2 regions of the Pedobacter sp. 01N416 genome follow, and region 2 is predicted to be linked to the other one. Evidence: riboswitches for the same ligand, from Rfam matches in the RefSeq annotation. Region 2 holds a riboswitch; the other holds the start of a gene.

Region 1 (3,429 bases), on a different contig from region 2:
AATGGCGTCAGTTAAATCGCGTTTGTAACCTGCTAAACGTAAGCTAAATTTGTCGCCAGCAAAGCTAAAATTAACGCCAGCTTCGTAATTCTTCGATTTTTCCGGCTTTAAATCCAAATTAGCACCAAACTGACCAAAAAGCATGTTTAAGGTAGGAACTTTAAATGCTGTTGAAACCGTTCCAAATAATTTTATCTCTTTAATGACATTGATGCTTGGGGTAATTGAGTAGGTATAGTTTTCGCCATATTGTTCGTGTTTATTGTAACGTCCGCCTACTTCAAGGTTAAACACACTTAAATCGTGTAAGAATAATGATCCGTAAGCGGCAAAAATGTTGGTTTCCGGTTTATTTGTTGCTGATGATAATTTCATCACACGGTTATCGATACCCACCAATAAATCGAGTTTGTTACCCAATTTTTGGTTGTAGAATAAATCCAATAGTGATACCCTTCCTTCGTTAATGCTTGGGTACTGGCTATGCGCATCGTTTCTGGTACTTTCGAAACTATAGTTTAACGTTACTTTACCAGTTGCAAATTCGTATTTGGCATTGGTACCTGCAGCAAAGTTTTTCAGGATAGAATAATTGTTTGCATCGGTAAAAGCGCCACCATCAAACTTGTAATTGCCATAATAGTAGCGTACAAATGGATTTACAGAGAAATGCTTATCCAGTTTGATTCCGAAATTCGCATTTAAGGCATCAGTTTTAAAGCCGTCTTTATCAAATACAGCTGTACTTCCCACTGGTGTTGCTGCTTCTGAAATTCCATCGGTTTTGGCGTGGGTATAGTTAATATTATACGAAAAACCTTCAACACCACCGTTTAAACCAATGGTTCCTTTGTAAGTTTCGTAACRGCCTGCACTGGCCACACCATAAATGGTATTGCCTTTTGGGCCACCTTTTTTAGTGATGATATTGATTACTCCTGCAACGGCATCAGAACCATAAATGGTAGACTGACCGCCTCTTAAAATTTCGATATGATCGATCTGATCGATAGAAATCAATCTTAAATCGAATGCACCTCCGTTTCCTGATGGATCGTTTTGCACAATACCATCGATTAAAACCACGGCATAAGCACTTCCTGCACCTCTAAAAAATACCGATTTGTTTAATCCCGGATTGCTGCTTGAACCTGCTACAATAATCCCTGCCTGCTCGCTAATAAGTTCTGGCAATGATTTTCCGTTACTGCGCTCCAATACTTCACGACTGATGATCGTAACCACTTTACCTGTCTGTGATTGTTTCTGGTCATTTTTTGTTGCAGAAATTACAACATCTTTGAGCTGCAAACTGTCTTGTGTTTGAGCATTAGCCACCTGGCTAATCATTAACTGTGCTAGCCCTAAACTGGCTACAGTTAGCATTCTTTTTTTGTTCATTTGATTGTGGTTTTGCCCACAGCCAACAGATAGAAAAGGAAATGAAAATACGAAAAACGTTAAGTATCTCAATCCTAGCTTCAATCCCCGAAAGCTATGAAATTAAATGCTGAAGGCAGGTCTTCTGACTTACTCCCGGGTTTCCGGCCTTCCCATCCCGACAAGTCGGAACAGTGGCAGATTGATTGGAAATCCGTTATAGAGCTTACAGCTGCGGGACAGTTACAGATTTACACTGTATTCCCTTTTAATTCCGGGTGTAATGCCGGAAACCAAAAGCGCTGCAAAAGTAACAAAATTAAGCAACATGTAAAATGCATGATGGAAAATGGTGGTTTTAATAGAAAAAGCTAAATTAGGAATCAAATTTTTACCCATGAGAAGAATATTAATTGTTACATTTTCATTAATAAGCCTATCTGTTATGGCGCAAAAAACCGATACTGTTTTTTTGAAGAAACTGATGGAGTCTAAGCCTGAGCTTTTTTCCGCTGTACTTCATCATCCTGATCAAAACCAGATCCAGATTCTCTATACCCAGATTAACCGTGGTGCGAAGAATAAACCCACTTTTAAAACCTTTAGCTACAATTTAGACCCACACCATTATTTTTATCCTGCCAGTACGGTTAAACTAGCCGCTGTAATTTTTGCCTTGGAAAAAGTAAACCGCTTAAAAAATACAGGCTTAACGGCTAAGAGTACCATGATTACCGATAGCGCCTATAAAGGACAAACGAAGGTTTTAACAGATACAAGTGCTAAAAATGGACTTCCATCAATAGAGCATTACGTTAAAAAGATTTTGCTTACCAGTGATAATGATGCTTTTAACCGTTTATTCGAGTTTATTGGTCGTGCCGAAATTAATGAAAAACTGAAAGCTAACGGATTATACGATAGCCGCATTTTAAATCGCCTGGCCATTGGCGATGCAGGAGAATCAGCTAAACATACCAATCCCATCAAATTTTACAATGGCGAACAATTGGTGTATGATCAGGCTGCCCGGTACGATTCAAAAGAATATGAATTAAAATTAAGCAATTTGGTAATGGGTACCGGATACATGGATAGTACCAACAAGCTGGTAAACAAACCTTTCAGTTTAGCGGGGAAAAACGCTTTCGCCATTAACGATCAACAGAAACTGATGCAGAAATTGATTTTTCCTGATGCTTTTCCGCTTAAAGAACGGTTTAACCTTACTAAAGAAGATTATAAGCTCATTTATACTTATATGAGTAAATATCCAACCGAAAGTAATTTTCCTAAATACGATCCGAAAGAATTTTGGACTACCTATGCAAAAATGTTATACTATGGACGGGAACAGGTAACTCCTGATCCAAATATCCGCATCTTCAATAAATATGGCGATAGCTATGGCTACATCATTGATAACTCATATTTCGTTGATTTTAAAAATGGAATTGAATATTTCCTAACCGCTGTTGTTCATAGTAATGAGGATGGCATATTTAACGATAATAAATACGAATACGAAACAGTTTGTTTTCCTTTTATGAAAAATCTGGGCAGAACCATTTACGAATTGGAACTAAAAAGAGCTAAAAAACAAAAGCCCGATTTAAATAAGTTTAAGATGGATTACACTTATTAAAAACCTTTCTCATCTTTTAAGGTTTATTGCGTATTAATTGTATAAAAAACTATACATTAATTAAAAAATAATATATTCGCATTTCAAAATTAAAGGATACATCTCTAATGGCTAAACTATTAATAATTGATGATGAGCGTGCGATAAGGAGTACCTTACGCGAAATTCTGGAGTACGAAAATTACGATGTTGAAGATATCGATAACGGTATTGATGGCCTCGAAATGATCAAAAAAGGAAATTTCGACCTGGTACTTTGCGATATCAAGATGAATAAGATGGATGGTATGGAAGTGCTGGAACAGGCACAGATCATCAAACCCGATTTGCCATTCATTATGATATCTGGTCATGGAACAGTTGAAACTGCCATTGAAGCCAGTAAAAAAGGAGCTTTTGATTTT
Region 2 (3,429 bases):
GTTTAAAAATTTAACGGCAGAATTAAAATCCGGCTGATCGGCGCTTAAAATATATCCGCGCGGATCTCTGTTTACAGGAGCCTTCATCACCGTATCAAAAGCTTTCATGCTAAGCTGACGCCGGGAGCCAAAATCATCATCACCTCCAGCAATCGGGCCACCTTTTTCACCTTTTGCCGCATTATTAATGGCTTCTATTTTTTTAGGAGAAAAAGACCAGGTATCTTTTTTACCACGCTCTATCGAATTTCTGCCCATCTGGTAAATGTTGTACAACAATTCGTCACGGTAACGTTGTGCGTAATTTAAAACGGCATAGTTTAACGATACTGAATAGTCAATCGAGTTTTTAAAGTACCATTTCCTCGGGGTAATCGGGTTTGGCGAATCGCCGTTCGGCAATAATCTCGAAGGAATTAACGGAATTTCAGAAGGTGTAGGGTTCCCGATAATTTCGGTCAGGAGCCCAATCATATTATGAAAATATGTTGTGGTTCTTAGTCCGCCATTGTACCAGGTAGAATAAACCGATCCTCCACGTTGGGTATAACCAGGTTTGTTTTCTACATTCATACGGTTGTGCATGGCTGCGCCAACGGCATCTAAACTGGTTAACAGCGTTGGGTCGAAAACATAATTGAAAGGATCGCGATAAGGTGGGCCTGCAACAACGGTTCCTGCCGGACCAGCCTGATGGTGGTTATACATAATCTGCGGAATCCATTCCACAAAAAGCTGGCGACCGATATTCTGTGTTTCTTTAAGGTTTAACATAAAGAAATCGCGGTTGTTATCGTGACCTGCGTACTTTTCGTACAAAACAGGCAAACCTGAGGTTGTTCTTTTTTTGGGGTCTTTCTCTCTCATGTACCAATTGCTCACCAATTCTTGTCCATCAGGGTTGGCATGGGTAAACAAAATGATTACGTTATCCAAAATACGCAGGGTTTCAGGGTCTTTCCTGGAGGCAAACTCATAAGCAGTTTCGATCAGCTGATGCGCACCCACCACCTCGTTGGCATGCAAGCCACCATCTATCCAAACTACTGCTTTACCTTCCTGGGCTAATGCTTTTGCCTGCTCAGGTGTAATTTCTGCATGCGCCAGCTGTTGCGAAATTTCCTTGTAACGCGCTAATTTCTTGAGGTTTTCTGGTGAAGAAACAATCAACATATATTGACTTCTGCCTTCTTCGGTTTTGCCAATATCAACTAGTTTAATGCGGTCAGAACTTGCCGCGAGTTTCTTAAAATAAGCTTCTGTTTGGGTATAATTGGCCAATTGATAATCGTCGCCGATATCAAAACCAAAATGCGATTTTGGCGTTGGCACTTCCTGCGCCAGCACCGCACAGCTATTTACCATTAAAAAAGCAATACAAAGCCTTTTAAAGTAGATTTTTATCATAATAAGGGTGTTTAGTTAGGTAATCAAATATAGTAGAGAATAAGGTCCAAAAACGGCTTGCTGTAAATTTGTTACAAGTTTTAAATCCTAATCCATACATTTGTCCTGATGTAAGTTCTTAACTTTATTTTTCATCAACCGATACAGGTTCCCGGAATACAACCGGGATTAATAGGGAATCGTGTGCAAATCACGAGCTGTCGCGCAACTGTAAATTCTGTCTTTTGTTAAAAAAGACAACGGTCTTATCATTCATGCCACTGTGCCGTTTACCGGGATGGGAAGGCGATAAGATCGGGAATAAGTCAGGAGACCTGCCTATATTGAATTGACGGTGCTTTCGCGTTATAAAGTAATTGGTCAGGTCTGATTGTACACCATAAAATTAACCATTTTATATGCTTGCTTTAAGCTTTTTGCTGATGAGTAGGCTGTGTGTGCGCTAACCTTTCCTTTTTTATTTCTAACAAAAAAACATTATAAAATATTGCTTTAAGGGCTTTTAAACGATTTATTTACTTAATCTTTAAAAGAGATGCTAACGCAAAATCTGGGCTATCCGCGAATAGGTAGCCAAAGGGAATTAAAGAAAATCTGCGAAAATTACTGGGCAGATAAAACTGGGTACAAAAATGTACTTCAGGTGGGAAAAAACATTCGCCACGAAAACTGGAACCTTCAAAAAGAAGCCGGAATTGATATCATTCCTTCGAATGACTTTTCTTTTTACGATCACGTGCTCGATCATTCTTTAACTTTTGGCGCGATCCCGAAAAGGTACAACGAAGTGATCCTGAAAAAAGGAAATTCAGAGCTTGATCTCTATTTTGCTATGGCAAGAGGTTATCAAAAAGAAGGATTGGATTTGGTAGCGATGGAAATGACCAAATGGTTCGATACCAATTACCATTATATCGTTCCTGAGTTTTACAAAGACCAGCCTTTTAAACTTTTCTCTACAAAAATTATCGATGAGTTTTACGAGGCAAAACAATTGGGCATTACCACCAAACCCGTTTTAATCGGTCCTGTTTCTTACCTTTTATTGGGAAAAGAAAAGGAAGCTGGCTTTGAAAAGATCGATCTGATCAAAAATCTCCTTCCGGTTTATATCGAGATATTATCCCGCTTGGATGCTTTGGATGTAGAATATGTTCAGTTTGATGAACCTTTTTTGACTTTAGACCTTACCGAAAAAGACAAGAAAGCTTACGAATATGCCTATAAAGAGATCAGAAAAGCTTTTCCCAGGTTAAAAATTGTTTTGGCTACTTATTTTGAGGGCTTGGGCAATAATTTAGCGCTAACTACATCACTCCCGGTAAATGTTTTACATATCGACCTGGTACGAGCTGAAGGTCAATTGACGGATGTTTTAGCTTCGTTAAAAGAAGATACCATCCTTTCGTTAGGTTTGGTAGACGGAAGAAACATCTGGAAAAATGATTTCGAGAAATCTGCTTCAATCATTAATCAAGCTGTAGAAAAAAGGGGCTTCGATAAGGTGTGGATCGCCCCATCTTGTTCCCTAATCCACTCACCGGTTGATTTAGACAATGAAACCAATGCGCAAAACCTTTCGGCCGAAATTAAACAGTGGCTGGCCTATGCGAAACAAAAAATTGCAGAGGTAGCTACCTTAAAAAAACTGATCACCAACGAAAGCCCTGCATCTACCCTGCAAAAACTTGAGGAAAATAAGATCGCGATTGCTAACCGTAAAGTTTCTAAAATCATCCACAATCCTGAAGTTAAACAACGTGTTTTAGGATTAAAAGAGCAGGATGCAGAACGTTTAAGTCCATTTTCGAGCAGAAAAATTAAACAACAGGAACTCAATCTGCCAAGTTACGCCACCACAACCATCGGGTCGTTTCCGCAAACGGCAGAAGTAAGAAGCTGGAGAGCAAAGCTTAAAAATGGAACTTTTACAGTTGAAGAATATGATGATCTTATTGCGAAAGAAACCGCAAAAGCCGTAAACTGGCAGGAAGAAATCGATCTGGATGTTTTGGTTCATGG

Evidence for each region. Region 2 has a riboswitch for cobalamin ahead of metE (5-methyltetrahydropteroyltriglutamate--homocysteine S-methyltransferase). Riboswitches for the same ligand answer to the same signal wherever they lie in the genome.
Region 1: another riboswitch for cobalamin. It lies ahead of AC1DND_RS15260 (TonB-dependent receptor plug domain-containing protein); the one in region 2 lies ahead of metE (5-methyltetrahydropteroyltriglutamate--homocysteine S-methyltransferase).

Annotation. Positions count from the first base shown of each region.
Region 1 covers NZ_JBFTRT010000261.1:187-3,615, reverse strand. Annotated here, with positions in the region: gene AC1DND_RS15260 (TonB-dependent receptor plug domain-containing protein) at 1-1,401, opposite strand, end outside; cobalamin riboswitch at 1,499-1,693, opposite strand; gene AC1DND_RS15255 (serine hydrolase) at 1,778-3,025, shown strand; partial or broken gene AC1DND_RS15250 (sigma-54-dependent transcriptional regulator) at 3,133-3,429, shown strand, end outside.
Region 2 covers NZ_JBFTRT010000028.1:5,939-9,367, forward strand. Annotated here, with positions in the region: gene AC1DND_RS02875 (M14 family metallopeptidase) at 1-1,407, opposite strand, end outside; cobalamin riboswitch at 1,536-1,743, shown strand; gene metE (5-methyltetrahydropteroyltriglutamate--homocysteine S-methyltransferase) at 1,943-3,429, shown strand, end outside.